Regions from separate parts of the Nocardia sp. CA-107356 genome, predicted to be linked through region 2. Evidence: predicted binding sites of a transcription regulator. Region 2 holds the regulator's gene; the other holds the start of a gene.
The links. Region 2 encodes HspR, which represses chaperone genes until heat shock. Its sites were predicted from a motif close to ANNTGAGTNNNNNNNACTCANNT; they were not measured.
Positions count from the first base shown of each region.

Region 1: lon (endopeptidase La) is a predicted target of HspR. The motif match lies at 2,144-2,166, and genes of this name have one in related genera.

Region 1 is NZ_CP191992.1:10,173,444-10,189,577, forward strand. It holds gene lon (endopeptidase La) at 1-2,065, opposite strand, end outside; gene ACQP1G_RS45780 (alpha/beta fold hydrolase) at 2,438-3,307, shown strand; gene ACQP1G_RS45785 (VOC family protein) at 3,331-4,380, shown strand; gene ACQP1G_RS45790 (bifunctional 3-(3-hydroxy-phenyl)propionate/3-hydroxycinnamic acid hydroxylase) at 4,377-6,134, shown strand; gene ACQP1G_RS45795 (hypothetical protein) at 6,409-7,764, shown strand; gene ACQP1G_RS45800 (TIGR03084 family metal-binding protein) at 7,962-8,753, shown strand; gene ACQP1G_RS45805 (hypothetical protein) at 9,280-9,903, shown strand; gene lhgO (L-2-hydroxyglutarate oxidase) at 9,922-11,100, shown strand; gene ACQP1G_RS45815 (SRPBCC family protein) at 11,250-11,720, shown strand; gene ACQP1G_RS45820 (ribonuclease H family protein) at 11,731-12,336, shown strand; gene ACQP1G_RS45825 (hypothetical protein) at 12,430-13,173, opposite strand; gene ACQP1G_RS45830 (MlaD family protein) at 13,344-14,522, opposite strand; gene ACQP1G_RS45835 (MCE family protein) at 14,519-15,625, opposite strand; gene ACQP1G_RS45840 (MlaD family protein) at 15,622-16,134, opposite strand, start outside.
Region 2 is NZ_CP191992.1:9,849,453-9,865,586, reverse strand. It holds gene ACQP1G_RS44365 (MFS transporter) at 1-275, opposite strand, end outside; gene ACQP1G_RS44360 (MarR family winged helix-turn-helix transcriptional regulator) at 389-877, shown strand; gene ACQP1G_RS44355 (FAD-binding oxidoreductase) at 887-2,503, opposite strand; gene dnaK (molecular chaperone DnaK) at 2,857-4,704, shown strand; gene grpE (nucleotide exchange factor GrpE) at 4,701-5,387, shown strand; gene dnaJ (molecular chaperone DnaJ) at 5,412-6,575, shown strand; gene ACQP1G_RS44335 (heat shock protein transcriptional repressor HspR) at 6,575-6,976, shown strand; gene ACQP1G_RS44330 (FAD-binding oxidoreductase) at 7,626-8,795, shown strand; gene ACQP1G_RS44325 (FAD-binding oxidoreductase) at 8,988-9,764, opposite strand; gene ACQP1G_RS44320 (FAD-binding oxidoreductase) at 9,773-10,930, opposite strand; gene ACQP1G_RS44315 (LLM class flavin-dependent oxidoreductase) at 11,141-12,040, opposite strand; gene ACQP1G_RS44310 (NADP-dependent oxidoreductase) at 12,058-12,993, opposite strand; gene clpB (ATP-dependent chaperone ClpB) at 13,295-15,853, shown strand.

The DNA.
Region 1 (16,134 bases), 320 kb from region 2:
CCAGCGACACCAGGGCGGTGACCATGGTGACGCCCGCCGACGGACCGTCCTTCGGCACCGCGCCCGCCGGGAAGTGGATGTGGATATTGCGATCCAGCACCGACGGTTCGATGCCGATCTCCGCCAGGTGCGAGCGCACGTAGGTGAGGGCGATCTGCGCCGACTCCTTCATGACGTCGCCGAGTTGGCCGGTCAGGGTGAGCGCGCGCTCGCCCTCGGCGGCATTGGCCTCGATGTAGAGGACGTCGCCGCCCAGACCGGTGACCGCCAAACCCGTTGCGACACCGGGAACCGCGGTGCGTTCCACCGAGTCCGGGGTGAAGCGTGGACGGCCCAGGTAATCCTTCAGATTGCCCAGATCGATGGTCAACGACTCGGAGTTCGCCAGCGCGTCATAGCCGAGCTCGGCGGCGTAACCCAATGACACCACGGTGTCGTCCGCTGCCGCGCCGTTCGCGTCCTCGGACAGCCGAGTCGCCGCCTTGCGCAACGCCTTCGCGATCAACCGCTCCATCTGCCGCACACCGGCTTCCCGGGTGTAGTTGGCCGCGACCTCACGCAAAGCCTCGTCGGTGATCGAAACCTCCTCCGCGGTCAACGCATTGCGCTCCAGCTGCCGGGGCACCAGGAAGTCGCGGGCGATGGCCACCTTGTCGTCCTCGGTGTAGCCGTCGACGGTGATCAGCTCCATCCGGTCCAGCAGCGGGCCGGGGATGGTCTCCATAACATTCGCGGTCGCGATGAACAGCACATCGGACAGGTCGAGATCCAGATCCAGGTAGTGGTCGCGGAAGGTGTGGTTCTGTGCCGGATCCAGCACCTCGAGCAGCGCCGCGGCCGGATCGCCACGGAAGTCCGAGCCGACCTTATCGATCTCGTCCAGCAGGACAACGGGATTCATCGATCCCGCCTCCTTGATGGCGCGCACGATCCGGCCGGGCAGTGCGCCGACGTAGGTGCGCCGGTGACCGCGGACCTCGGCCTCGTCGCGCACGCCGCCGAGAGCGACGCGAACGAACTTGCGGCCCATGGCCCGTGCGACGGATTCACCCAGCGAGGTCTTGCCGACACCGGGCGGACCGACCAGCGCGAGCACCGCGCCGGAGCCACGTCCGCCGACGACCTCGAGTCCACGCGCGGCGCGCCGGGAGCGCACGGCCAGGTACTCGACCATACGATCCTTGACTTCGTCCAGCCCGTGGTGATCGGCGTCCAGCACCGCGCGGGCGGCCGAAACATCGGTGCTGTCGGTGGTTTTCACCGTCCACGGCAGTTCGAGCACGGTGTCGAGCCAGGTGCGGATCCAGCCGGATTCCGGGCTCTGATCACTTGCCCGCTCCAACCGGCCGACCTCGCGCAGCGCCTCCGCGCGCACGTCATCGGGCAGATCGGCCTGTTCGACCCGGGTGCGGTAGTCGTCGGCACCGTCGGGCTCGTCCTCGCCGAGTTCCTTGCGAATGGCGTTGAGCTGCTGGCGCAGCAGGAATTCCCGCTGACTCTTCTCCATGCCCTCGCGGACATCTTCGCTGATCTTCTCGGTGACCTCGGCCTCGGCGATATGTGCCTTGGTCCACTCGATCAGCTTGGTCAAACGCTGGGCGGTATCCGGGGTTTCGAGCAGCTCACGCTTCTCGTCGGCGGTCAGGTACGGCGCGTAGCCCGCGGTATCGGCGATCGCCGACGGATCGGTCAGCTGATTGACCGCATCGATGATCTGCCAGGCCTCGCGGCGCTGCAGCACCGAAACGACCAGCTTCTTGTACTCGGCGGCGAGGTCTTTGGTGCGCCCGTCGGCGGCGGGCGTTTCGACCGGTTCGGCCTCGACCCACAGCGCGGCGCCCGGTCCGGTGACCCCGTGGCCGATCTTGGCGCGCCGTTCGGCCTTCAGCACCGCGGCGGGCGCGCCACCGCGCATCCGGCCGACCTGTTCGATGGTGGCGACGACGCCATAGGAGGCGTAGCCCTCGGTCAGTCGGGGTGCGAGCAGCACCGCGTCGGTATTCGCGGCCCGCGCGGCGTCGATGGCGGCCTGCGCCGATTCGTCCAGTTCGATGGGCACGACCATGCCCGGCAGCACGATCGGATCGGTCAGGAACAGCACCGGCAGGTTCTGTGGTGTAGTCACGTGTTCGACCCTTCCAAAAGTTGAGCGATGCCCAGTCAACCCCGGGCCGATCGTGTTTGTTCCGCCCCCGGCCGCACGTTCGCTCTCGGCGAATCCGTGCCGTTGATCAGCTCGCCACGCCACGGAAACCGACGCGAACCGTCCGCAGACGGGTAATGGTTCGCCGGTCGGCGAATGTCCCGACATGCCGATTCGGTCCGGGTCGATGATTCCGGCCAGTGACAGGCAGCATTTCTGATGGTTTCATCATTATTCCTTGACAGAGTATCCCATCGTCACTGATGATTTCATCAGAACCTAGTGGAGGTAGCTATGACAAGCATCGACAAGGGCGTCGGCGCCGGACGGGTGGTCCGGGTCGGCGAGCGCGAGATCTTCGTCAGCGAGATCGGTGACGGTCCCGCGGTGGTACTGCTGCACGGTGGCGGGCCGGGTGCGTCCGGCCTATCGAACTATTCGCGCAATATCGACGCGCTGGCGCAGCGATTTCGGGTGATCGTGCCGGACCTGCCCGGCTATGGGCGCTCGTCGAAGCAGATCGATCACTCCGATCCGTTCGGTGATCTCGCCCGCGCGGTCGCAGGGCTGTTGGACGTACTCGGTATTTCCGCAGCGCATGTGGTCGGCAACTCCTACGGTGGTGCGGCGGCACTGCGGCTGGCGATGGATCGGCCGGAGAAGGTGGATCGGCTGATCCTGATGGGTCCCGGCGGTATCGGTACCACCCGTGCGCTGCCGACCAAGGGACTGCAGGAATTGCTCGCCTATTACGGCGGCAGCGGCCCGAGCCGGGAGAAACTGGTTCGGTTCATTCGCGACTATCTGGTGTTCGACGCAAGCGCGGTCGGTGACGAGGTCATCGACGAGCGCTATCGGGCCAGCATCGATCCCGAGGTGGTGGCGAATCCGCCGCTGCGCCGCCCGTCCGGTCCGTCGGCATTGCGCACGGTGTGGCGGATGGATTTCACCCGCGACGCCCGGCTGCGCGGGGTTACCCAGCCCACACTGGTGATCTGGGGTGCCGAGGACAAGGTCAACCGGCCCGAGGGCGGCCGGATGTTGGCCGACGCGATGCCGCACTGCGATCTGTTTCTGGCGGCCGATACCGGGCACTGGGTGCAGTGGGAGCGCGCGGAGCTGTTCAACGCGCTGGCGACCGCATTCCTGGAGGCAGAACAATGAGTGCGGCATCCCGTAGCGATTCCATGAGGGGTGGCGGTCGGGCAACGCGCGAGTTCCTACAGCCCAACACCGACGGCTCGGTGTTCGGCGCCGTCCACCTGGGCTATGTCGTCGTGCAATCGAATCGGCTCGCCGACTGGCGGCGGTTCGGCGCGGACGCGATCGGCATACACGTAGACGAACTCGGCACCGACGCACTGCGTTTGCGTCTGGACGACCGCGCATGCCGTTTCCTCGTCGAGCGCGGCCCCGCCGAAGATGTCATGGCCCTGGGCTGGCACGTCGACGATCACGAGACCTTCGACCGCATCGTTGCCCGGGTAACCGATCGCGGTGTCCCGATCACCGAGGGCACGCCGGAGCAGGCGGCCCTGCGCGGGGTGGAGCGGTTGTGGCGCTTCGCGGGCCCAAAAGGCATGGCGCAGGAGATCTTCACGGCTGCGGTGACCACACCGCAACCGCTGCGGATGCTCAGCTCCGGCTGGGTGACCGGGGAGGCCGGACAGGGGCATGTCGCGATCATCTCGCGCGAACCGGAAGCAATGCGCTGCTACTACCACACGGTTTTCGACTCCCGACTGAGCGACTACATCGATGAGAACGTGTCCGGGCTGAAGATGAAGATCCGGTTCCTGCGGGTCAACGAGCGTCATCATTCGATCGCGATCGCCAACCTGCGCGGGGTGAAGATCGATCCGATTCGGACTCGGGTGCAGCACATCAATATTCAGTCCGCGACCTTGGATGACATGCTCGCGTCCTTTCAGCGCGTCAAGGAGCTGGGCTTCCGGATGGCGTGGTCGGTCGGGCAGCACACCAACGACCGCGAACTGTCCTTCTACTGCGTGACGCCGTCCGGTTTCGAACTCGAGGTCGGCTGGAATCCGATCGTGATCGGTCCCGAACTCGAATCCACTTGGGAGCCGAGCACCTATCGGGGCATCAGCATCTGGGGGCACTCAACGGTCGGGGAGACGGTGCTGGACAAGTTCACGCAGTTCCGCCAGGCGCTGCGGACCGTGACCACACCCGAGATCACCGTCCCCGAACTGACGGGAGGACTCTCGCGATGAACACCGACTACGACGTTGTGGTCGTCGGCCTCGGCCCGACCGGGCTGACCCTGGCCAATCTGCTGGGGCGGCGCGGGGTCAGCGTGCTGGTGCTCGAGCGTGAGCCGGAGTACTACGGGCTGGCACGCGCGGTGTACACCGACGACGAAGGCATGCGGATCTTTCAAACCGCCGGTGCCGCAGACGAACTCGCCGCGGATATGAATATCGACTCGACCGTGCAATGGGTGCGCGGTGATGGTCGGCTGCTGGCGCAGTTCAACCAGTCCGACCGACCACTGGGCTGGCCGGTGGCCAACTTCCTGTACCAGCCGTATCTGGAGAACACGCTCGAAGCAGCGCTGGGACGCTATCGGCACGTCACTGTCCGCCGCGGCCGCGAGGTCGTCGACTTCGACCAGGACGACAGCGGTGTGAGCGTCGAACACGCCGAATGCCGCGGCACCGGCTACGGCAACCGTCCGTCGGAGACCGATCCGCGCACCGCCGAGCGGGTGCGGGCGAAGTTCCTGGTCGGCTGTGACGGCGGACGCAGTGTGGTGCGCACGAAACTCGGTATCGATATGACCGGCACCAGCTTCCCGGAACGCTGGCTGGTGGTGGACCTGAAGGCGCGCGACGGTGTGGACGCCTTCCGGCACCTGCCGTACTTCAACTTCGTCTGCGATCCCACCCTGCCGATCGTGTCGTGTCCGCAGCCGGACGGCCACCATCGTTTCGAATTCATGCTGAGCGAGTCCCAGACCACAGCGGAGATGGAGAACTCGGATACCGTCCGCAGCCACATCGCCCGCTTCGTCGATCCCGACGAGGTCGAGGTGCTGCGCAAGCTCGTCTACACCTTCAACGCCGTCGTCGCCGACCGATGGCGGGAGGGCCGGATCCTGATCGCGGGCGACGCCGCGCATATGACTCCGCAGTTCATCGGGCAGGGCATGAACTCCGGCGTGCGCGATGCGGACAACCTGTCGTGGAAGCTGACCGCGATCATCAAAGACGGTGCGAGCCAGGCGGTTCTGGACAGCTACGAGTCCGAACGCCGCCCACACGCCAAGGCGATGATCGATCTGTCGGTGCTGAACAAGAGCCTGGTCTCGATCGACAACAGACTCCTCGCCGCGGCCCGCGATATCGCGCTCATCACCGCAATGCGCGTTCCGGGCCTGGGCGGCTGGCTGCGTGGCGCGAAGATGAAGCCCGGGCCGCGTTTCCGCCGCGGCGCCTACCTCGGCCTGCCGCGGCGCGGACTGCGCGGGGTGGCGGGCACGCTCGCCCCGCAACCGGACGTGCGCACCTACAACGGCCGCCATCAGCGCTTCGACGACGCCCTCGGCATCGGCTTCGCCCTGCTCGGCTACGGCGTCGACCCACGCACCGCCATCAGCGCCGAGGACCAGGCTGCATTGCGGGCACTGGGAACCCAATTCGTGACCGTCTATCCCTTGGGTGGTCGTCCGCAGGGCCAACCGGGCGACGGCCGCACTACCGGCGACGACTTCGCCGATATCGAAGATCACACCGGAGCGCTGGCCCGATGGTTCGCCAAGGGCGGCGTCGGCATCGGCGGTCTGTTGCTGCTGCGCCCGGACCGATACGTCTTCGGCACCGCCGAACCCGGCCACGGCAACGCATTGACCGCCGAACTGATGCGTCAGCTGACGGGTTCGGCCCTACATCCCTTCACCCCAATGGCATCCCCTGCGAAACCCAACCCGTCGGCGGATTCCGACCGGCGCCTCGAGCAGGCCCGATGACAACTGCCCCGGTCTCAGCGATATCGTCGACGCCGACCAGCGCATGCAGGTCGAACACCACAATCCGCTACGGCAACTTCCCCGGCCGGCGGCGGCAATCAGCGGGTGACCAGCGCTCATTCCCCTGACGTTCGGCGGACCCGCATTGACACCCCGTCGGAGCCAATGAGAATGTTGGCAGCTGGATATCTCAGCACCGGGATATCGCACCGCTGCACTTTTCGAGCGACCTGCACGCAGTCGCTACGGCCAGGCGACGTAGGGGGATCCCACGATGACAACACTCGGGGCCGGAGTGTTCATCGATTGGGAAGAGCTGACCGGCCTGTCCAAGTTCAGCGTCGATCTGATCACCTTCCCTATCTTCAGCGCGCTCGCCGGCTGGCTCACCAACTGGACCGGTGTGCTGATGTTGTTCTGGCCCGCCATATTTCGCGGAATCCGGATTCCGGGCCTGCAGGTGTTGTATCCGTATTTTCCGCGCCGGGTCCAGGTGCTGCCGACATTCTCCGGTGACGGCCGCAGGTTCGGATTCCAGGGCTTCATTCCGGCTCGCGCCGAGAAGATGGCCAGCATTTGTGTCGATAAGGCGCTCATGCGCATCGGCAGCCCACGCGATTTCATCCACGAACTGGATCTGGAGAGTATTGCCGACTACCTCGCGATACTCGCGAGCAAGCAGGTACAGCCCCTGGTCGACGAGTTGATGTATCGGGAGAATCCGGATCTGTGGCGCGGCGTGCCGAAGGCCATGAAACAGGTCATCTATCAGCGGGTGGATCGGGAATTGCCCGCATTGACCAGGCGGGCCTTCGAATCGCTCGGCGACAACGTCGACCAGCTCATCGATATCAAAACCTTCGTCATCCGCTATCTGCGGGAAAACCCGTACATCCTGAAGGATCTGACGACCACCATCGCCGCCCCGGAGTTGCGGTTCATGGTGCGGATCGGCCTGCTGGGCGCACCGTTCGGCCTGCTGCTCGCACTGTATTTGCATGTACACCACACCATTCCGGTGTTGGGCTGGGTGCCTGGCTGGGTGATCGTGCTGCTGGCCGCCGCGGCGATCGGCGTGATCGTCAATGTCATCGCCGTCAAAATGGTCTTCGAACCGGGTGATCCACAGCCGCGCTACAAATACCTGTGGAAGCAGGCGCTGCTGGCCAAGCGACAGCCGCAAGCAGCCACCGATCTCGCGCACATCCTCGCCTACCAGGTGCTCACACTGCCGAATCTGTCCAAGGAACTGCTCGACGGACCCAATGGCGATAAGACCCGGCAGCTGATCGAGCGGCTGGTCTCCGATGAGATCCACCGCCAACTCGGCCCGACCACCGCGATCGTGCGCGTCGCCTTCGGCCGACGCCAGTTCGACAATCTGAAGGTCGGTGCGGCGGGCGCTGCGGTCGGTCTGGCCCCGAGCCTGGTCGAGGACGAGGAGTTCACCCTCGAACAGGCCAAGAAGATCGATGAGTTCGCGGCACGCAAGCTCCAGGACCTCACCCCGGGGGAGTTCATGGAGATGTTCTACGCCTCGGTCGAACAGGATGCCTGGCTGTTGTACCTGCACGGTGCACTGCTCGGCCTGGTGGTCGGCGCGGTCCACCTGACGATTTTCGGCTGGTAACCGGCCCGACCTGAGCGGCGAAGCAGCCCGCCTCAAATACAAGCACGCATGCTTGCATTTTTTTGGTCCCGCTGCGATGCTGGACCGCGACGGCGTACGAAGTAGTGCGCCTCGACGGGCCCGCGGCGCGAGCGACGGGCCCGGAGGAGGCAGCCTGCGTAGGGATTCGAGAACGCCGCGAATGAGACAGGAAACCGATGGCTGACCTCGAAGCACTGCTGCGCGATTTCTCCGACGAATGCACCGACCTGGAACGGCTCGTCGCCACGCTGGCACCGGCGGACTGGTCGAAGCCGACGCCCGCGCCCGGTTGGACTATCGCTCATCAAATCGGCCATCTGGCCTGGACCGATGAGGTCGCCACGCTGGCCACCGCCGACCCCGACGGTTTCGCCGAACTGCTCGAGGATGCCGCTCCGAAGGCCTTCACCTTCGTCGACGAGGCCGCCGAGGAGGCGGCCACCGCACCCACCGCCGAACTGATCGAGCGGTGGCGCCGGGGCCGCGCGGGTCTCATCGAAGCCCTGCGCGCGGTCACCCCCGGCGCCAAGGTGGTGTGGTTCGGACCGCCGATGAGCGCGGCGTCCATGGTCAGCGCCCGCATCATGGAGAGTTTCGCGCACGGCCAGGACATCGCCGACGCGCTCGGCGTGACCAGGACGCCAACCGCCCGGCTGCGGACTGTCGCGCATATCGGCGCGCGGACCAGGAACTTCGCCTACACGGTGCGCGGCAAGTCCGCACCGGCCGAGGAATTCCTGGTCGAACTCACCGCACCGGACGGCGGACTCTGGACCTGGGGTCCGCAGGACGCAGCCCAACGCGTGACCGGTCCGGCCCTGGACTTCTGTCTACTGGTGACGCAGCGCCGCCACCGCGATGACCTCGCGCTCGAAACCGTTGGTGCCGACGCCGCCGAATGGCTCACCATCGCACAGGCTTTCGCGGGACCGACGGGAGAGGGACGGACAGCGGGCCAATTCGAATGACCCGCCGAACCCCGACCACCCGATCCAAGTACGGAATCGGAGCGGGCGAGCGCCACACTTGGGTGCGCCGTTCGTGTCGGCCGGACGCCGTTGGCCGGGTGTCTCGATGTGGCAGTCGAGAATGACGCTCGCCAGCTAAGGGTATTTACCCGTTTGTCAGCTGGTAGAAACATGAAAGACGCCGAGCGGCCCGAGTTCGCCATCGAGGCGGTCACCCGGGGATTGTGATGCTGATCTCCCCCATGCGGCGCCACCAGCGGCCGCCCCTGTAACCTGGACACTCGTACGACTTCCAACGATGCGGGTCGTGCCGACGAGGGGACCAGGGGCGGAGGGAAGGAAACGCATCGTGGCAGCGGCGGGCCCGGAGGAGCTAGCGCAGCGTAACCATGGAGGGCACCGCGAGCGCCGCCGATCCAACACAGCACATAGGCCTGCACAAATCGCGCGGCATGCCGCCATCGTCCTCGCGGGTGCCGCCAGCCTCAGCCTCACCGTTGCCTCCGGCGCATACATCGTTCATCAGATGGCCGAAACCCAGCACACCACCGGCGATATCGCCGCACCACCCGCGCTCACTATCCCGGATATCGGCACCGACTCCGGGCCCGCGCACACCGATGCCCTGTTGTCCGGCGGAAGTCGCGATCTGCCCGCACTATTCGCCCGTTTTCCCGCCGAGACCGTGGACGTCACCGGGAAAACCGCGGAGGCCGACGCCGATTCGCCGGCCGCGGCGCCCACCGGAATCGGCGGCAAACTGCGTATCGGTACCGCCTATGTCGGCGCGCAGGTGGCCACCGGCGGCGGGAATTCCGTCGCCTTCACCGTGGATACCGACGCGCTCACCGCACTGGCGGATTTCCTGCTCGCCGAACCGGTTCGGGAACGGATCGGCATCCGCGCCGATCCCGGCGGTATCACCGAGCTGCGTACCGAGGTCGATACGCGCAATGGCGAAGTGACACTGGCCTTCTCGGATCCGACCCTCGGTGAACACGGACTCCACCTGCAGTGCTGTCCCGCGCCGACCACGAAACATGCGCTGAGCGTTGACGACTCGACCGCGCCCGGCACCGATGCGCCGATCACGGTCGACGCGACACCGAATCCGACCGCAATGACGCCGAACACCACCATCGTGGTCTAGTCCGCCTACTCTGCGTCCATGTACGACTTCTGTGTCATCGGGGGCGGAATCGTCGGAGTCGCGACGGCGCATCGGATTCTGCGCCGCCATCGCGGCGCGAGCCTCGTGCTCGTCGACAAGGCCAGTGCATTGGCCACCCATCAGACCGGGCACAACAGCGGTGTCATCCATTCCGGCATCTACTACCCGCCGGACAGTCTGAAGGCACGTCTGTGCAGGCAGGGCGCCGCGTGGACGAAGGAATTCGCCGCGGCGCACGGTATTGCGTTCGAGGTCTGCGGAAAGCTGTTGGTGGCCACCGATGCCGGTGAGCACGAGCGGATGCGCGCGCTGCACGAACGCTCGGTCGCCAATGGCGTCGATGTCGAACTGATCGACGCCGCCGAACTCACCCGCAGGGAACCGCATGTGACCGGCGTCGGCGCGCTGTTCGTACCCGCCACCGGCATCATCGATTTCACCCGCGTCACCATCGCACTCGCCGAGGAGGTCAGGGCCGCGGGCGGCGAGATCGTGCTCGACGCCGAGATCACCGCGCTCACCGAGACCGAAGACGCGGTCACCGCATCCGGCCCCGCGGGTTCCTGGAACGCGCGCACCCTGGTGGTCTGCGCGGGTCTGCAGGCCGACCGGATGGCCGCGCTCGCGGGTCTGCAAACCGACTTCCGCATCGTGCCGTTCCGCGGCGAGTACTACCAGCTACCAGCCAGCCGTGCCGGACTGGTGCACACGCTGATCTATCCGATTCCCGATCCCGCCCTCCCGTTCCTCGGCGTCCACCTGAGTCCGACGATCGATGGCGCGCTGACCGTCGGCCCCAATGCGGTGCTCGGCCTGGCCAGGGAGGGTTACCGCAAGGGCAGCTTCGACGCCCGTGACGCCCGCGCGATACTCGGTTTTCCCGGGCTGCACCGGGTGGCCCGCGCACATATGCGTACCGGGCTGCGCGAATTGCGCAACTCGCTGTTCAAGCGCGGCTATCTGGCCGAATGCCGACGGTACTGTCCCGAGCTGACGGTTGCGGATCTGCGACCGCGCGAGGCGGGAATCCGGGCGCAGGCAGTGCTGCGCGACGGCACCCTGGTGCACGACTTCATGATCGAGCGCACGCCGCGCTCGATCCATGTGCTCAATGCCCCGTCACCGGCGGCCACATCCGCCATGCCGATCGCCGAATACATCGTCGACCGGCTCTGAACCCGATTCGGTAGCTGAACCGACCGTCCCAGCAAACCAAGCAACCGCCCGGTCGCTGATGTGGAAAGCTGGCCAACCAAATTCCGGGCAACCCCTCCAATAAAGAGGAGATCTGTAGTACTTTTGGCGGCAGCCAACAGGGAGGGCCTATGGGCCACATCAAGTACGCGAGCGACGTCGGAGCCCCGGTCGAGGTGGCCTTTACCTATACGGACAACCATCAGTTCGTGCCGGATTGGATGTTCGGTGTCGCCGCGTTCGAGCCGAAAGGCGAGCTCGACCAGGGTCTCGGCGCGGTGTTCACGACCCGGGCCAGGCTGGGGCCGTTTCGGTCGACCATGGTGTGCGAGATCACCGAATACCGTCGCAATGTGGTGATCGGCTACACGCTGAGCGGACGGTTGTCAGCAACTTTGACCCTGCGCTTCGACCCACTCGGCTACGGACGCGCGGTGCTGACCTCGGAAGCGGAGTACGCTCCACCGAGCGGGCTACTCGGCCGCCTGTGCCTGCGCTTGGTGGATTCCGCCGTGCGCTCGGCGCTGCGCCGTACCGAGTCCCAGTTGCGAAGGGAGATAGAGGAATTCCACGGTACCGATCTTGTCGGTCGGATTGCGTAGGGTGCCAGCTATGATCATCGTGAGCACCGACGGATCCTGCCTCCGCAATCCCGGCGGCGCAATCGGCTGGGCTTGGGTCAATCATCAGGGCGGCTCGCGCAGTGGGGGAGCCGCCACCGGAACCAATCAGGTCGCGGAGTTGCGCGCGCTGCTGGAGGCGATAGTCGCCCATCCCAGCGAGGAACCGCTGCTCATCGAGAGCGATTCGCTCTACGCGATCAAATGCGCATCGGAATGGATCGCCAGCTGGCGCACCAACGGCTGGCGCACCTCGACCGGCGGTGCAGTGAAGAACGTCGAACTCATCAAGCAGATCGACCGGGCCATCTCCTCCCGGCCCGGCCCGGTCCGGTTCCGTTGGGTGCGTGGACATGTCGGCAATTATTTCAACGAGATGGCCGATACCCTCGCGGGCGAGGCGGCCAGACAGGCCGCGGCCTCCGCGGCCGCCGGTGAGGTGCCGACCGCGGAACTCCCCGAGCTGGCGCCGGTAGTCGAGGACAAGTCCGAAAAGACCACCGCCCTGGGCAATTCGGCCAGGGCGAACAAATCCCCCCGACCGCGGTCAGCGGGGAAGCCGGTCGCACCAGCAGCTCAGGCATTGACCTTGTTCTGAGACCGCCGGGCGCGACCGGACGCAAGGCCGCCGGAAAGACCTCCGGGCGGGTGGTGCCATTCCCACCCGCCCGGAGGCGCCTTCGTCAGTTGTTCAGTTACCCATCTGCTTGAGGATGGGCAGGTCGAATTTGTCGACGAGCCACTTGTCGTCGACCTTCTTCAGACCGGCCACCACCACGAGTTCCACCTTGCTCGGCGGCTTGTTCGCGGCGACGATATTCACATTGGTAGTGGTCTGACCGATCACCACCAGCACCTTCGCACTTTCCGTATCACCGGACTGGAAGCCGCACTGCATGTCGTAGGTGGACGAGCTGGCCTTGGCATCGACAACCACCCCCTTCAGGTCCTGACCGAGCTTGGCGAACTGGTCCTTCCAGTCGCCGGTCGAGGCGGCGTCCACCTTCTTCAGGTAGTCGTCGATGGTCTGCGGATCGTAGGTGGAGATCAGCTTGCCGTATTCGCATGCTGCCGCGGTGGCATCGGCGTGCGCGTCCAACTCGTCGCCGCGATTGCTCGCCTGCCGGTAGAAGACGACGACAGCGGTGACTGCCGCGACGAGCAGCACACCGGCGACAAATGCGGCGATGACGGGCACCATCGCGCCCCGCTCCTTGCCGCGATTCTGGCTGACAGGCTGCGCCGCGCCCTTGGCCGGCGTGTCCGTCGCCTGCAACGGCTCGGACGTCGGGGCCGCCGGGGTGGGCTCCGCGGCTACCGCATCGCCCGCCTTCCCGATCTCGACCGTCTTGTCCTCGGCGGGCGCGTCTACCTTGGCGTCCTCTTTCGGGGCAGCCGAGTTCTGGTTCTCGGCGCCGACATCATCAGTGGCCATCGATACAATCCTGCACTTTCCCGGCGCACTCGAGCGCACCGATATTGCCTTGGCGGTCCGCACCGGGCGAACCGTTCGCACTCTGCGGGCGAGTATTCCCGGCCTCGGATAGCACTGCCGGGCCGGGGTAACTCACCGTCGAATACGTACCGCTCGCTGTGTCAACTGACTCACCGCAGCGGCGGCGGGGTCATGTCATTCGGATCCGCGCCCGGCGGCATCTGCGCACCGTTATCCGCAACATTCGGCCGCGGCGCATTCGCCGAACCGCGAACCTGCAGCCCGGGCGGCGGATTCTCGCAGTAGTTCCACTTGGGCAACGAGCCGTCCTGCACGACCTCATTGCGGATCGGTACGTGCCTGTACTGGCAGATCGGCCGAATCCAGATATCCGCGACGGCGTAGAACTCACCGTCGTGCGCCGGCACACCGGCGGCGGACAACCCGATATTCAGCGACGGGAACAGCGCCTGTAGCGCGGGTATCCGCAACTGTGCCGCCCGCGTCATCGCCGCGAAGTTGGCCGCGAGACTGGTGATCGGATCGGACGTCTTGTCCAGCACCGCCCCCAGACTGGCGAGCTGTCCCGGCCCCTTCTCCAGGACCGACTGCAATTCGGTGTTGGCATTGTTGAACTGATCGAACAACTGGCCCGAATTGCGGGTCAGTGTCGCCAGATCGGGCTGCGCGTTCGAGGTGGTGTTCGCGATGGTGCGCAGATTGGTGATCAGATTCTGGGTCTGCGGCAGCAGATTATCGAATCCGGCCATGGCCAGGCTGATGCCGTTCACCATGCCGCGCAACTGATCCGGGCCACCGCTCAGCGCCGTGTCCAGGTTGGCCAGGATGACACTGAATTTATCCGGATCGATCTGGGCGATCAGCGCGCTGGAGTTGTCCAGCACCGACCAGATGGGGGTCGGGGTTTTGATCTTCTCCGCATCGAATTCGATGACCGAGCCGTCCTTCAGGAACGGCGCCTGCTCGATATTCGGCCGGAAGTCGATGTACTGCTCACCGGCGCCCGACAGCGCACCCACCGAGATCTTGGTGTCGGCCGGAATCTTGTACTTCGAGTCGATTTCGGCCGTGGCTGCGATGGACTGTCCGCGATCGACCAACTCGATCGAGGTCACCTTGCCGATGCGATAGCCACGCAGAGTCACATCGTTGCCCGGCTGCAGACCACCGGAGCGGTCCAGGTTCACCGTGACGGCATAGGTCGACTTCAGCGGATTCACCCGCATGACGCTCACCAGCAGATAGCTGGCGCCGACGATGAACACCAGTACCAGGCCGAGGGTGGACAGCAGCATCTTGCGCCGCATCAGTTTGCCGAGCCATCTCATCGGTGCCCCCCCTGCAGTCGTCCCTGAATTGCCTGCAGGACGGTGATCAGGCTGCCCGCGAAGTCCGAGAGATCACGGCCGTCGAAGAACTTGCCCTGTGCCGGATCCGACAACAAGCTGAGGTTGTGAATATTGGTGATGGTGCCGTAGACCGCGAGGCTGTTGCCGCGGAACGACGCGTCGACCGGGCCACGCATCTCGTGCAGTGCATCCAGCGCGGGTCCGAAGTTCTGCTCGGTCTGCGACAGTGCGTTCATCAGTTTGTGCACATTGTCGAGTAGATCGCCCAGCTGGTCGCTCGAAGTGTTGGCATAGTCGCCGAGCGCCGCGCTGGTCGTCGCAATCTTCTGCAGCAGATCGCCGATGGCCCGGTTGTTCTCGGCGACGGCGCCGATCATCTGCGGCAGCGTATCGGCGACCTGCCCCAATTCCGAATGCCTGGACTCGAGGGTGGTGGCCAGCGAGCCGAACTGGGCGAGCACACTGTCGATCCGCTCGCTGTTGGCGTTCAAACTGCCGACGACACCGGTCATTTCGGTGATCAGATGGGCAATCTGATCACCGCGACCGCCGACGATGGAGTCCATCTCCGAGGTCAGCTTGGTCAGCGCGGCGACGCCACCGCCGTTGAACAGCATGGAGACCGAGATCAGCAATTCCTCGACGGTGGCGCCCGCCGAGGTCTTATCCCGCCCGAGGGTGTCGCCGTCGTGCAGCACCGGCGCGCCCGGATTCGCCTTGGCCTTCGACACCGCGACGAACACATCGCCGAGCGGGGTGGCCTGCCGAAGTTCGGCGGTACTGCCGACCGGCAGTTCGATGTCCTTGCTGATCTTCAGATCGACGATGGCCTCGAAGTTCTTGGTCTTGATATTGGAGACCACACCGACATCGGAGCCGCCGATTTTCACCTTCGCCTGATCGGGAAGGTTCAGCGCGTTCTCGAATTTCGCATGCACAGTATAGGTTTCACCGGCCGCGCCCGGTTTGGGCAGCGGTAGGTCCTCCACCGTGAGACCACAGCCGGAGGTGATGGCCACCCCGGAGGCCGCCGCCAGCGCGATCAGGGTGCGGCGGGCTTTCAACGTGAACCGGTCGTTCATTTGGTCATCCCCAGCAGTGCCGCCGTAATCCCCAGGTCGGGGCCGAGGTCCTCGATCTTGCCGGTCCGGCAGCCATCCGAGCGCATCTGAATCCGTTCACAGAACACGCTCAGCAGTTCGCCGTTGAGGAAGGTCGGCAGGTTGCCGTGCAATCGGACGTAGCCCAGCTCCCGGTTCATCGTCCGGTCCAGATTCTGCATCAGCAGCGGCGTCAGGTCGGCCACCTCGGTGACGCCGCGGGCGTTTGCGCGCAACTGATCTGTCACCTTGGTCAGACCGGCGAGCGAACTCCCCAACTGATCCTGGTACTGCACGAATACCGAACTCGTATTGGTCAGGAAGTCGTTGAGCTGCTGCAGCGTGGCCTGCAGGCCAGGGGCCTGATCGGCGAGCAATCCGGTCAGCTGCGTCATCCGATTGCTGAAATCGCGTACGGACTGGTCGTTTTCGGCCAGCATCGTGGTGAGTTCGTTCAACTTGACGATGATGTTGGCGACCGCGTCCTTATT
Region 2 (16,134 bases):
CCGATCAGGAAGATTCGCTTGCGGCCGTAGATATCACCGAGTCGGCCGCCGGTGATCAGCACCGCGGCGAAGGCCAGCACATACGCCGCGATGATCCATTCGACCTGCGAGTACTGCGCGTCCAGATCGGTCTGAATGCTGGGCACCGCGACGTTGACGATGGTGACGTCGAGCAGGTCCATGAATCCGGCGGCAAGGACGACCGCGAAGGCGATCCAGCGGCGCGGGTCGAGGTGTGGTGGGGCTGTTGCGTCAGGGGAGATGTCGGTATCCACGGGAGCTCTCTTCTGTCGGTGGGGTGTGACGACATCTCAAACTATGCACATGAAGTGATTATCAATCAAGAGTGCAATCACTAAAAGTGCGTTAATTGAGGTATGGTGGGGAGGTGACCGACGATCCGACCTTCGTGCCGCTGTCCGAGCACCCCGCCTTCCTGTTCGGGCAGCTGGGATTTCATGTCACCTACCGGTTCACCGACCTGCTCGCGCCGCTCGGCATCAGCCCGCGCCACTACGGCACGCTGCGGATACTGAGTGCGAACGACGGCCAATCGCAGCAGCAGCTGTGCGAGGCGCAGCGGATCCATCGCAATGTGATGGTCGGGCTCGTCGACGAACTGGAGAAGCGCGGACTGGTCGAGCGACGCAAACATCCGACCGACCGGCGGGCGCACGCGGTCTATCTGCTCCCCGCCGCGCACAAGCTGCTCGCGCAGGCCGAGGAGCTCGTGGCCGGATTGGATGCGGACGTGACGGCGTCACTCGATGCTGAGGAGCGCGCGACGCTGGTCAAGCTATTACAGCGCACCGCGATGGGAAACGGACTGATCCCGAATATTCACCCGGGCTTGGCCGGGCCGGTGGAGAAGTGCTGAGCTCGCAGCTCAGATCAGCACGCCGGGGTTGAGAATTCCGGCGGGATCCAGTGCGGATTTGGCCGCACGCAACGCATTCGCGAACGGGTCGGGCCGCTGGCGGTCGTACCAGGGCCGGTGATCCCGGCCCACGGCGTGATGGTGGGTGATAGTGCCGCCCGCAGCCGAGAGCGCCTCGGAGACAGCGGCTTTGATGTCGTCCCACTGTGCGAGCGTGCTGCCCCAACGGCCTGCGGCGTAGATGCCGAAATATGGTGCCGGACCGTCCGGATAAACATGGGTGAAGCGGCAGGTCACCACACCGGTGGCGCCGACCGACCGGATGGCGGCATTCGCGGCCTCGGTCACCGATGCCTTCAGATTGTCGAATTTATCCCAGGTGCAGGCGGTCTCGAAGGTTTCGGTGATCATCGATCGGGCCGCCAGGGCATCGCGTTGGTAGGGCATCCGCAGGAAGGACGATCGCCAGGTATCGGCCGCGCCCGAACCCGCCTGGTGCGTGCTCGATTCGGTGTAGCGCGCGGGCTCGGGCAGGGTGCCACCGTGGTCGGCGACCAACTCCAGCGCGCGTTCCATCCAGGTGCGCGTCGGATGATCGGCGGATTCGAATCCGAGCACCAGCACGCCGCCGCTGGTCGCGGCACCGGCATTGAGAAATGCCTCGGCCGGGTCGAGCAGTCGGCAATTGCTCGGGTGCAGACCGGACTGTGCGATGGCCCTGGTGGCGGCGACCGCCTTCGCGTAATCATCGAAGTGCGCGGAAGCCGTTGCGCGCCACCGTGGCCGGTCCTGTAGGCGCATCCATGCCTCGGTGATGATGCCGAGGGTCCCCTCGGATCCGAGGAACATCCGGTCCGGCGACGGTCCAGCCCCGGATCCGGGCAGTCGCCTCGATTCGCCGGTGCCCGTCGGGGTCACCACCCGCATCGATTCGACCAGGTCATCGATATGGGTGTACAGCGTCGCGAAATGCCCACCGGCCCTGGTGGCCAGCCAGCCGCCGAGCGTCGAGAACTCGAACGACTGCGGAAAATGCCGCAGCGTCAGATCCGCGTCGCGCAGCTGATCCTCCAGTGCCGGACCGAATACTCCGGCCTGGATGCGCGCCGCCCGGCTGGTCCGATCGATCTCCAGCACGCGATCGAGAGCGCCGAGATCGAGGCTGATCGCCGCCGCGAATTCGTTCGCGGTATGGCCGCAAGGCAATCGTGGCTCCACCCCGCCGACCACGGAAGTTCCACCGCCGAACGGGATTACCGCGATATTCGCACCGGTCGCCCAGTCGAGAATGTCGACGATATCGTTTTCGCCACGCGGTCGAACGACCAGATCCGGGGCATTGCGCACATCGCCGAGCAGATTGCGCACCACATCGCGAAACGCCTGGCCGTGCGCATGCGCCGCCCGATCGGCCGGATCCGTCGATACCAGCTCGGCCAGCGAATCCGGCGCGGTCACCCGTGGTTCGGGCAGTCCGAGCGATTCGACCGACGGTGGTTCGTGTGGTGTGAGATCTGCCTCGGGCAGAATCGCCGAGACTCGTGCGGTCAGCGCGTCCTGCTCCGCGCCGACGACGGCATCCTCGACATTGCCCCAGCCCCACCACGACCGTGTCTTCGTCGACACATCCACTCCTCTCGGCGGATCCGACGGCGATCGGTGCCACCGTCGCCGCCATCCTCGTGGACCGGTCGATCGTGGGCAACCCGCATTCGGCGGCCCGTGTTTTCCCCGGTTCGGGAATAGAGCGCGTTGGCCACTGGTTGAGCTGTTCGGCAAGGTTGAGTGTCTACGGCTCAAGTTTCAGTTGACGCCCGGTGTCGAATGGGTGCAGGATTGAGCCGACCACGCTCAGCGTTGCTGGGGCCGTGCTCCGTGAGGTGCTCGGGGCGAGGTCTCGTGGCACAGGACAACTGGCCGCAGGGCGATCGTTCGCCCAGCACCGATACAAGTAGTTACGTCAACTAGGAGGAACAATCATGGCTCGTGCGGTCGGAATCGACCTCGGGACCACGAACTCGGTCGTCGCCGTTCTCGAAGGTGGCGAGCCGGTCGTCGTCGCGAACTCTGAAGGATCGCGCACAACCCCATCGATCGTCGCGTTCGCCAAGAACGGCGAGGTTCTGGTCGGCCAGCCCGCCAAGAACCAGGCGGTCACCAACGTCGACCGCACCATCCGCTCGGTCAAGCGTCACATCGGCACCGACTGGTCGGTGGATATCGACGACAAGAAGTACACCGCACAGGAGATCAGCGCGCGCGTGCTGATGAAGCTGAAGCGCGACGCCGAGGCCTACCTGGGCGAAGAGATCACCGACGCGGTCATCACCGTGCCCGCGTACTTCGAGGACTCGCAGCGTCAGGCCACCAAGGAAGCCGGCCAGATCGCCGGTCTGAACGTGCTGCGCATCGTCAACGAGCCCACCGCGGCCGCACTCGCGTACGGCCTGGACAAGGGCGATAAGGAACAGACCATCCTGGTCTTCGACCTCGGTGGCGGCACCTTCGACGTCTCGCTGCTGGAAATCGGCGAGGGCGTCGTCGAGGTCCGCGCCACCTCCGGTGACAACCACCTCGGTGGTGACGACTGGGACGAGCGCGTCGTGAGCTGGCTGGTCGACAAGTTCAAGGCCAGCGCCGGCATCGACCTGACCAAGGACAAGATGGCCATGCAGCGCCTGCGTGAGGCGTCCGAGAAGGCCAAGATCGAGCTGAGCTCCAGCCAGAGCACCTCGATCAACCTGCCCTACATCACTGTCGACGCCGACAAGAACCCGCTGTTCCTCGACGAGCAGCTGACCCGCGCCGAATTCCAGAAGATCACCTCGGACCTGCTCGACCGCACCCGTGCGCCGTTCCAGTCCGTGATCAAGGACGCCGGCATCAACGTCGCCGATATCGACCACGTCGTGCTCGTCGGTGGCTCGACCCGTATGCCCGCCGTCTCGGACCTGGTCCGCGAGCTGACCGGCGGCAAGGAGCCCAACAAGGGCGTGAACCCGGACGAGGTCGTCGCCGTCGGCGCCGCACTGCAGGCCGGTGTGCTCAAGGGTGAGGTCAAGGACGTCCTGCTGCTCGATGTCACCCCGCTGTCGCTGGGTATCGAGACCAAGGGCGGTGTGATGACCAAGCTCATCGAGCGCAACACCACCATCCCGACCAAGCGCTCGGAGACCTTCACCACGGCCGATGACAACCAGCCGTCGGTGCAGATCCAGGTGTTCCAGGGTGAGCGCGAGATCGCCTCGCACAACAAGTTGCTCGGTTCGTTCGAGCTGACCGGCATCCCGCCGGCCCCGCGCGGCGTGCCGCAGATCGAGGTCACCTTCGACATCGACGCCAACGGCATCGTGCACGTGACCGCGAAGGACAAGGGCACCGGCAAGGAGAACACGATCAAGATCCAGGACGGCTCCGGCCTGTCCAAGGAGGAGATCGACCGGATGGTCAAGGACGCCGAGGCGCACGCCGCCGAGGACAAGGCCCGCCGCGAGGAGGCCGAGACCCGCAACCAGGCCGAGTCGCTGGTGCACCAGACCGAGAAGTTCATCAAGGACAACGAGGACAAGGTCCCCGCGGACGTCAAGACCAAGGTCGAGGCGGCCATCGCCGAGGCGAACGAGGCGCTCAAGGGCACCGATATCGCGGCTGTGAAGTCCGCGGTGGAGAAGCTCGCGACCGAGTCGCAGGCGCTGGGTCAGGCCATCTACGAGGCATCGGCCGCCGAGCAGGCCGCGTCCGGCAACGGCGCGTCGAGCTCCGCGAGCGATGACCAGGTCGTGGATGCCGAAGTTGTGGACGAGCCGGTCGACACGGAGAAGAAGTGAGCGAGGAAAACTCCGAACAGGAGCCGATCACCTTCGTCGACAATCGAAAGCTGGATCCGCAGGAGCGGAGTCAGCGCAGCGACCATACGGCGCAGCCAGGTGAAATCCGGGAACCTGCGGCGGCCCCCGAGGCCGCCGCGGGGGCCGGTTCGGACGCCGGGAACGGCACCGCACCGGTAATCGGTACCGATGGGGGCGCCGAGATCCTGGCCGAGACCATCGCCAAGGAGCTGGCCGAGCGCACCGCCGATCTGCAGCGGCTGACCGCTGAATACGCCAACTACCGGCGTCGGGTCGAGCGGGACCGGCAAGCGACCATCGATACGGCCAAGGCGGCCGTGGTCTCCGAATTGCTCGGCGTACTCGACGACCTCGATCGTGCGCGCGCGCACGGCGACCTCGAGGCCGGACCGCTCAAGTCGGTCGCGGACAAGCTCGTCGACGCACTGCACAAGCAGGGTCTGCAGGACTTCGGTACGGAGGGTGAACCTTTCGACCCGACCCTGCACGAGGCTGTGCAGCACGAGGGCTCCGGACACGATCCGGTGATCGGTGTTGTCATGCGCAAGGGCTATCGGTTCGGCGATCGCGTGCTTCGGCATGCGCTCGTCGGGGTAACCGATGGCGTGGCCGATCTGGTCGAAGAAGAGGCATCCGATGATGCCAATGCGAACAACCAATAGGAACCCGAGAGGAGGAGATGCCCGGTGAGTCAACGGGAGTGGATCGAAAAGGACTTCTACAAGGAGCTGGGTGTCTCCTCCAGCGCCTCGCAGGACGAGATCAAGAAGGCGTATCGCAAGCTCGCTCGTGACTTGCATCCGGATGCCAACCCTGGCGATACCAAGGCCGAGGAGCGGTTCAAGACCGTCAGCGAGGCGCATGCCGTGCTGTCGGATCCGGCCAAGCGCAAGGAATACGACGAGACCCGCAAGCTGTTCGCCGGTGGCGGATACGGGCGCGGTGGCTTCAACCCCGGTGCGGGCGGCGGCTTCTCGCAGGACTTCAATATCGGTGACATCTTCGGCCAGGCGAATGCGGGCGACGGTGGCCTCGGTGACCTGCTCGGTGGGCTGTTCAACCGGGGCGGTACGCGGACCGCGAGCCGCCCGCGCCGCGGCGCGGATGTGGAGACCGAGACGACCCTGGGGTTCCGCGAGGCCGCACAGGGGGTCACGGTTCCACTGCGGATGACCAGTCCGTCGCCGTGTACGACTTGCCACGGCAGCGGCGCCAAACCGGGTACCAGTCCACGAGTCTGCCCCGTCTGCAATGGCAACGGTGTGATCAGCCGCAACCAGGGTGCGTTCGGCTTCAGCGAGCCGTGTGACGAATGCCGTGGCACCGGCTCGATCATCGACGATCCATGTGTCGACTGCCACGGCAGCGGCATCCAGAATCGGACCCGCACCATCACGGTGCGGATTCCGCCCGGTGTCAGCGATGGGCAGAAGATCCGGCTGGCCGGACAGGGCGAGGCCGGGCTGCGTGGTGCGCCTTCGGGTGACCTCTATGTCACCGTGCACGTCAGCCAGGACAAGGTCTTCGGCCGCAACGGCGACGATCTGACCCTGGTGCTGCCGGTCAGTTACAGTGAATTGGTGTTGGGCACAACGGTTTCCGTGCCCACGCTGGAAGGGCGCGTCGGCGTCAAGGTGCCACCCGGCACTGCGGACGGCCGCATCCTGCGGGTGCGCGGCCGTGGCGTGCCCAAGCGCGGTCCCGGCGGCGGGGCGGGCGATCTGCTCGTCACCGTCAAGGTGGCCGTGCCACAGAAGCTGGACGACGATGCCACCGATGCGCTCAAGCGCTTTGCGGAGGCGGAGAAGGCCAGCGGGTTCGATCCACGTGCGGGATGGGCAGGTGCGTGATGTCCGATAGTCCGAAGCAGGCATCCAGTGGGGCCGCGCGGGCCGAGTTCTTCATGATCTCGGTCGCGGCCCAGCTGGCGGGTATGCACGCGCAGACACTGCGCACGTATGACCGCTTGGGACTGGTTACGCCGCAACGGACTTCGGGTGGCGGTCGACGGTATTCGGCACGGGACGTCGAGCTGCTGCGCGAGGTGCAGCGGCTGTCCCAGGACGAGGGCGTCAATCTGGCGGGCATCAAGCGCATCATCGAACTCACCAACCAGGTCGAGGAGCTGCAGCAGCGGGTCGCCGACATGTCGGCCGAACTGGATCGGCTGCGCGCGGGGTATCGCCCCGATCTCGTGCCGCCGCAACGCAGTACCGCACTGGTGGTGTGGAAGCCGCGTAATCGGCGCTGATAAGCGCTACGGCAAAAGTAAAGGCTCCGGGATTCGGTTCGTAACCGAGCTCGGAGCCTTTGTCGTTTCGTCGATAGGTGAATGCGTTATGCCGCAATGCCGCACCGAATAACTGCTGGCAGTACTCGAGCAAACTCCCGACTCCGGATTTGGGTATCCGGCAAGTGGTTCGAGGCCGGGCGGCTTCGGCCCGCGGATGGTGGGGTTGCCAACGATGTGCCGAGCTGCGAAGTTTGCTGCGGACAGTGGTACAGCTAACTATGCGCCGGATCGCACCCGTGATTGCGCCGTTCGCCAGCTCGGTGGGTGCGTGGTATTTGCCATAGCCGGGTGAGCGGTTGTGGCACGCGGGTTGCCGTGGGATCGCTCTCGGAACCTGATTGGGATGAAATTTGCATACCGGGCCTTACGAGATCGGTGAGTATGTGACGGATTTCGTCGCCGTGTTCGTTCTTTCGGTTTGTTTCCAAGGGTTTTCGCGGTGCCTATCGCGGTTTCAGCGGAATTACATACGTGATGTTTATGCGAGTGATTCCGTAGCTGGCAAACCTCGCCTACACTCGTTCCAACGCTGCTGTCGAGTGTCCCGCAGCACCTCACTCGCCGGCTCAAGGTTTGTGTTCGAGTGCAAAAAGGGGTTGTGACACAAATGGATTCGCGGACTGTCGCTTTGATCAGAACGACGTTCAAGGCGGTTGCTGCGGAGGAGGGGGGTCAGGCCAAGCTGGCCAGTTCGTTCTACGCAATCCTTTTCACCGACTACCCCGCCGCCAGGGACTTTTTCCCCGCGGCAATGGATGCGCAGCGGGACCGATTGGTCAAGGCGATCTCCTATGCGCTCGATCGGCTCGAGGAGCCGGACAAACTGTTGCCATTCCTTGCCCAACTCGGGCGCGATCATCGCAAATACGGCGTGCAAGCGGCGCATTACACCGCCGTCGCCACCTCATTGAAGACCGCGATGCGGATCTTCGCGGGCACCGAGATGTGGACCGACGAGGTCGATCGGGCCTGGGACGAAGGCCTGAAGATCATCGGCGAGACCATGATCGGTGCGGCCGAAGAGGAATCGACGCCACCGGTCTGGAGCGGGACCGTCGTCGAGCGCCGCGAGGTGCTGCGCAACCTCGCCGTCGTGCGGTTGCAGTTGAATCAGCCGATGCAGTACGCCGCGGGCCAGTACATCAGCGTGCAGATCCCATCCCGGCCGCGGATGTGGCGCTATATGTCCCCGGCGGTGCCCGCGAATGCGAACGGAGAGATCGAATTCCATATCCGCGGGGTGCTCGGCGGCTGGGTCAGCCCGGCCATCGTCGGCAACACCGCCGTCGGTGACCAGTGGTTACTCGGTTCACCCCTGGGCGGACTCGGTATACCGCGCAATGTGAAACGCAAAATGCTGATGGTCGGCTGCGGTACCGGCATCGCACCCCTGCGCGCCCAGATCATGGCGATGGCACAACGGCGCATCAATCCTCGGGTGCATCTGTTCGTCGGCGGACATCATCCCTGTGATCTCTATGATCTGGAGATCCTGAGCCAACTGGCCACCGCCAATAAATGGCTCACCGTAACCCCGGTCACCGAGAGCGATGAAAACCCGTGGTGGTACCTGGATCCCGGCGAACCCGAATACATCTGGCCGGGTCTGGAGGCTCGAGTGACCGGCCAGATCGGCAAGGTCGTCGCCAGTTACGGCCCCTGGTCCGACCGGGATGTGCAGATCGTCGGCTCACCCTCGATGGTGCAGACCACCAAATTCCGCTTGATGGCCGCCGGAACCCAGACCAAGAACATCCGCCACGACCCGCTGTTTTGAATGGCAGCGCCTGCGGGGCGGCCTGTTCGCGGCCACCTGTTGTCTCACGGGTGCCCCTTTCGAGCGACCTGTAAGCAAGTCGCTAGCGGCGCCGTCGAGACTCGCGACTGCGTCGCATGCGCTTCGACGACTCGGACGCGAGACGGGCGAATGTCGCTCGTAGGGCTCGCTCGGTCGGGGTCGGGCTGTCGATCAGAGTCCTTCGAATTGTATTGCGGTAGTAGGGGTTCCGGTTTCGACCAGTCGATCCAGGGTTACCCGGACCATAGTGGGGGAGCCGCAGACCAGCACCTGATGGTTGTCGAACGCGCCGTGCGAACCGACCACATCCGCGACTGTGCCGAAGAGCATATCGTCGAGCGGGAATCCGATATCCACCCGCGAATGCTCGTACCATTCGTCGACCCAGCCGGGGTCCTCCGGGCTCTCGACGACGGGAATCACAGTGAGCCAGGGCAATTCGTTCGCCAGCAGGAAGAGCATATCGTCGGCGTACAGGTCGCGCGGTGAGCGGCCGCCGACGAACAGATAGGTGGGCGGCGGATCCTCGTATCGGGCGAGGTCGAGGATCTGGGCGCGCATCGGGGCCAGGCCGGTGCCGCCCGCGATCATCACCACCTCGTCACCGTCCGGGTCGACATTGAAAGTGCCTAGGGGAGAACCGATGTGCCATTCATCGCCGGGTTTGGTGTCGGCAACGATGCTGGCACTGCACCAGCCGCCGGGCACCGTGCGCACATGGAACTCCATCTTGCCGTCCAGGGACGGGGGCAGGGCGGGAGAGAACCTGCGGCGCATGCCGGGATGCTGCGGCACCCGGACCTCGACGGATTGACCCGCGAGGAACGGGACGTACTCGCCGATCAGCCGGATCACCGCGATATCGTGGCGCAGCCGATGGTGACCGACCACGGTCGCCTTCCATTCGGGCGCGGCACCATTGCCGAGCGGGCTCGGATTTGTTGTCATTGCTTCTCTCACACGGGATCTGAGCTGATTGCCCACTCTGGGGTGCCGACCGCCATCAGGGCGCGGCGGGTGTCGGCGATCATGCGTGCCGACCCGGCGATCTGGATCTGCCGGTCGGCCCAGGAACCGAAGCTCGCGACCACCGCGCCCAGATTTCCGATCAGGCGGCGGTGCATGCCGTACGGCTCTTCCTGCGGCGGATGCGAATACCACCACGGGTTGGTCTTCTGTTCACACACCGGGACCACGGTCAGCCACGGATTGCTCTGCGAGAGCTGCCACATGTTCTCGACGTCGTAGAGATCGCAGGGGTAGCGCCCGCCGATGAAGAAGTGCACGCGAGGGTTGATACCGCGCTGACCCATCTCGATCAGTTGTGCGCGCAGTGGGGCGATACCGGTGCCCGCGCCGATCAGCAGCACGTCGCGGGCGCTCTCACGATCGATATGCAGACCGCCGAGCGGACCCGCGATCATCCACCGGTCGCCGACCCGGGTCTCGTTGACAAGGGCCGGGCTGACCCAGCCGCCGCGGATCTTGCGAATGTGGAATTCGATCTCGCCGTAGGGATTCGAGGGTATGGCGGGCGACAGGTAGCGCCACATCTTCGGCCGCTGCGGCACCGAGATCGGCACGTACTGCCCGGCCTGATAGGGGATCGGGCTATCGGTCTGCAGCCGCACGATGGCCAGATCCTCGAGCACCCGGCGATGGCCGACGACGGTCGCATCCCAGTACGGCTGCGACTTGTCGGAGTTGGCGCCGATGGCCATGGAGGCGGAGATCAGAATGGTGATGTCGCGCCAGCCCTCTTCGAGTGCGCGATTCCACATCGGACCGTTGAAGACCCGGAAGGCGGCCAGCAGTGCCCGCCCCGCGATATCGTAGTGCGCGGCGAGCACACCGTATTTGCGGTGATCGCGTGCCAACTGTTCCAAGAACTTCTGTGCCCGTCCCCAGTCCTCGAGATTGTCGAGTACGTAATGGATGGCGGTCACCAGGCGCTTGGCCTGCATCTCCATCGCAGGCGGGAACAACTCCCGCAACTGTGGTTTCTCCGCGAACAGATGACCATAGAATGCACTGGCCAACCGCTCGGGTCCGTGCGGCGACTCGATCACCGAACGGAAGTTGGCGCGGACCAGCGCTGCCGAACGCGCATCCACGACGTGGAGCTTCCTTTCCCTCTATATGTGCTGCCCAGGGACGTGTCCGTAACCGGCGGTCCTCCGCCGTCAAGTATCCCTGAAAATCCCGTGGTCGTGTGGGTATGGCCGATCACGACCGTGCCAACGGTAATCCGTGGGCAAATCGGGTCCGCTGTGGGCCTGACATGCAGGATAAGCGAACAGCGTGGCAGGCGGGTTACCGCTGGGTCAACTCGCGACGTTGGCGCGCACCGCGGGGGCGACCGATTCGGCGTAGCGGTGCACCTGTTCGACGGGATCGCCTTCGGTCGGCCAGAAGATGAATGCGTCGACGCGCTGGTCGCGGTACAGGGCGGACAGGTCGTCGACCCAGCGCTCGGGCGGGCCCTCGAGGAAACCGTGGTCGGTGCCGTCACCGGTGATGGTGCCCGAGACGTTGTAGATCCGCCGGATGGCGCGCGGATCGCGCTGCGCAGCGGCGGCGGCATCGTCGATGCGCTTACCCGCCTCGGTCAGGAACTCCGGCGGTGCCCAGGCCGCCGAGGGCAGCCAGCCGTCGGCGCGCTGTCCGGTCAGGGTCAGCATGCGCGATCCCTTGGCGCCGAGCCAGATGCCCGGATCGTGCTGGGGCCGGGGGCCGGGATGGGCTCCGGCGAGTAGATGGAAGGTGCCGGGGATCCGGACCGAGCGTTCGTCGCTCCACATGGCGCGGATGACCGCGATGCCTTCGCCCAGTGCCTGTACCGATTGGCCTGCGCTCAGGTGGTGACCGCCCATGGCGGCGATCGCATCCGCGAACGCGCCAGCGCCGAGTCCGAGCTGAATCCGGCCGCCGGTCATGATGTCGAGCGAAGCAACGGATTTCGCGAGTACGGCCGGATTGCGCAGCGGCAGGTTGGCGACGTCGGGGAAAAAGGTGAGCCGTTCGGTCCGCATGGCGAGGCCGGTGATCAGGGTCCAGGTGTCGAAGAAGCGGCGCTGGTAGGGATGGTCCTGGATGCCGATCAGATCGAGTCCGGCGGTCTCGGCGTAGGTCGTCAGTTCGGTGAGCTGCGGATAGTTATCGGCCTCCGGAATAAGGAAGAGGCCGAATTCGGGCGGGCGGGATGGCTTGTGGCGGGCCCTCACGATGATATTCGGCCGTTTCAGATGGCTAGTACGGTTTTGCCGCGCGCCCCCGCGGCGCCGATAACCGTGGCGGCCTCGGCCAGCGGGACGGTGGCATCGATCGGCACCACCACATCGCCCTCCGCGACCCGATCGAGCAGGCGGGCCAATTCGGGTGCCCGACCGGAGGATTCGATATTGCCCCCCTTGATCCTGCGGTCGCGCAGCGCGTGCTCGTCGGCGGCCCAGATGGTGGAGTAGACCGTGCCGCCGTCGCGGACCAGCCTGGTCAGCTCGACCAGTGCCGCGGGTGGGCTCACCAGGTCGAAGAGAACGTCGACCCCGTCGGGATGTGCGGCGGCGATCTGCGCCGTGACCGGCCCCAGGGTGTAGTCGACGGTTTCGGCCGCGCCGAGCCGGGTCATCTGGTCGGCGGCCGCGCCGCGTGCCGTCGCGATGACGTGCGCGCCCGCCATATTCGCCAGCTGTACCAGGAACGAGCCGACACCGCCGGTCGCGCCGATGATCAATACCGTCTGATCGGGTTCGATCTTGCTGGCGTCGACGATGTCCTGTGCGGTGACGCCCGCGGTCGGCAGGGCCGCGGCCGCCACGGTCGGGACCTGGTCCGGGATCCGGACCAGCGTGGCGTTCTCGGGCAGCACCGCATACTCCGCGAAGCTGCCGTGGCCGACGGGCGGGAACAGGAACTTGCCAACGACCCGGTCGCCGACGGCGAATGCGGTGACGCCGCGGCCGACCGCGGACACCGTGCCCGCGCCGTCGACGCCGAGGATCATCGGGAAGTCGTGCGGCAGCTTGCCATCCAGAATGCCGCTGGCCATCTTCTGGTCGAAGGGGTTGACGCCGGCCGCCTCCAGTTGCACTCGGACCGCACCCGCGCCCGGTTCGGGCACCGGCATATCGGCCAATTCGGGTGCTGCTCCGAAGCTTCGTACCACGATCGCGCGCATCCATTGCTCCTTGATTCGGGCTGGATTGTGGTGCATCAATCAACGGCAAAGGCCATCGTAGGCACCCTTATGCCATAGACCCTGTGATTGATGCCATTCGGCAGTGTCGCGGCGTAGCGTTCATCACGAGTCTGTTCAGGTGTCGGGCGAACCGGTGCGGTTCGTTCAAGAAAGTAAAGTTGAGTGGAACAGACTCAACCTTTCGGACGTTGAACGATGCGAAGCGGTCCGAACCGCGCCGTGCAACCGCGTGGATTCATGCGAGCTCGGTACCGCACATCGACTAGTAGGAAGGTGACCTGTGGACTCGTTCAATCCCACCACCAAGACCCAGGCGGCCCTGACCGCCGCCCTGCAGGCCGCCTCGGCCGCGGGCAATCCGGAGATTCGTCCGGCGCACTTGCTGGTGGCGTTGCTGGATCAAACCGATGGCATCGCCGCCCCCTTGCTCAAGGCCGTCGCGGTAGATCCGGCGACGGTTCGACGCGGGGCGCAGGACATCGTGGACAAGCTGCCGCACGCGACCGGTGCGACCACCACACCGCAACTCGGCCGAGAAGCGCTGGCCGCGATTACCGCCGCCCAGCGCCTGGCCACCGAACTCGGCGACGAATACGTCTCGACCGAACACGTCCTCGTCGGGCTGGCCGAGGGCGACTCGGACGTGACCATGCTGCTGAAGAAGTACGGCGCGACCCCCGACGCGCTGCGCGAGGCGTTCACCGCCGTGCGCGGCAGTGCACGGGTGACCAGTCCGGATCCGGAGGGCAGCTACCAAGCGCTGGAGAAGTATTCGACCGATCTCACCGCGGCGGCCCGATCCGGCAAGCTCGACCCGGTTATCGGCCGCGATACCGAAATCCGCCGCGTCGTACAGGTTTTGAGCCGGCGCACCAAGAACAATCCGGTGCTCATCGGCGAGCCCGGCGTCGGCAAGACCGCGATCGTCGAAGGTTTGGCCCAGCGCATCGTGGCCGGTGACGTGCCGGAGTCGTTGCGCGGCAAGTCCGTTGTCTCGCTCGACCTGGGTGCGATGGTTGCGGGCGCGAAGTACCGCGGTGAATTCGAGGAGCGGCTCAAGGCCGTACTCGAGGAGATCAAAAGCAGTGCGGGGCAGATCATCACGTTCATCGATGAGCTGCACACCATCGTCGGCGCTGGCGCGACCGGCGAATCCGCCATGGACGCGGGCAATATGATCAAGCCGATGCTCGCCCGCGGTGAACTGCGCCTGGTCGGTGCCACCACGCTGGAGGAGTACCGCAAGTTCATCGAGAAGGACGCCGCCCTGGAGCGTCGCTTCCAGCAGGTGCTGGTCGGCGAACCGTCGGTGGAGGACACCATCGGCATCCTGCGCGGCATCAAGGAGCGCTACGAGGTGCACCACGGTGTGCGCATCACCGACTCGGCGCTCGTGGCCGCCGCCACGCTCAGCGACCGCTACATCACCTCCCGGTTCCTGCCGGATAAGGCGATCGACCTGGTCGACGAGTCGGCCTCGCGGCTGCGCATGGAAATCGACTCGCGCCCAGTGGAAATCGACGAGGTCGAGCGCGCAGTACGCCGCCTCGAGATCGAAGAGGTCGCGCTGGAGAAGGAGACCGATGCGGCCTCCGGGCAGCGCCTGGAGAAATTGCGCCAGGAACTCGCCGACGACCGCGAGAAGCTCAGCCAGCTGATGACGCGCTGGCAGAACGAGAAGAGCGCGATCGATCAGGTCCGAGTCCTCAAGGAGGAGTTGGAATCCCTGCGCGGTGAGTCCGAGCGCGCCGAACGCGATGGTGATCTCGGCAAGGCCGCCGAACTGCGCTACGGGCGGATCCCGGCGCTGGAGAAGCAGCTGGCCGAGGCCGAAAAGGTTTCCGCGACAGCCGGTGACGGCGAAGTGATGCTCAAGGAGGAGGTCGGCCCCGACGATATCGCCGAGGTGGTCTCGGCCTGGACCGGTATTCCGGTCGGCCGCATGATGGAGGGCGAAACCCAGAAGCTGCTGCGGATGGAGCAGGAATTGGGCAAGCGCGTCGTCGGCCAGGCCGAGGCGGTGCAGGCGGTCTCCGATGCGGTGCGCCGGGCCCGCGCCGGTGTCGCCGATCCGAACCGGCCGACGGGTTCGTTCATGTTCGTCGGTCCGACCGGTGTCGGTAAGACCGAGCTGGCAAAGGCGTTGGCGGACTTCCTGTTCGACGACGAACGCGCCATGGTCCGCATCGATATGAGCGAGTACAGCGAGAAGCATTCCGTCGCTCGGCTGGTCGGCGCCCCGCCCGGCTACGTCGGTTACGACCAGGGCGGTCAGCTGACCGAGGCAGTGCGGCGCAGGCCGTACACCGTGGTGCTCTTCGACGAGATCGAGAAGGCGCATCCGGATGTCTTCGACATCCTGCTCGCCGTGCTCGACGAGGGCCGCTTGACCGACGGACAGGGCCGCACGGTGGACTTCCGCAACACCATCCTCATCCTCACCTCGAATCTGGGTGCGGGTGGCGATCAGGAGTTCGTCATGAACGCGGTCCGCTCGGCCTTCAAACCGGAGTTCCTGAACCGCCTCGACGATGTGGTCATGTTCCACGCCCTCGACGAGGAGCAGCTGGAATCCATCGTCGATATCCAGCTCGACCAGCTGCAGAAGCGGCTGTCGCAGCGCCGGCTGAAACTGGACGTCAGCGATTCGGCCCGGTTCTGGCTCGCGGTGCGCGGCTACGACCCGGTCTACGGCGCCCGCCCGCTGCGCAGGCTGATCCAGCAGTCCATCGGCGACACCCTCGCCAAGGAACTGCTCGCCGGTGAGGTCACCGACGGCGACACCGTCGCCGTCAACGTCACCCCGAACGGCGAGGGCCTGATCGTCGGCCGCGGCTGACCCCGTCCCGCCCCTGCGTCCCGGCTCGCGATCAATCCGCAGCCGGGCCGCCTCGGGGTGGCCACGGCCGAGCTGGTCTTCGAGCGCCCCCTCGCGTCCCGTCTCCGCGTCCGCGTGAAGGGCATCGAACTCAGCCGAGAGTCGTCGAAGCACCTGCGGCCCAGGCGCGGATCTCATCCGGCAGGCCGGCGGTACGTGGGGCGCGCAACGATCCGCGCATCGGTGCCCCCGACGGAGCGAGTCTTATGAGCGACTGTTCGCGGCCCGTCTCGCGTCGGTGT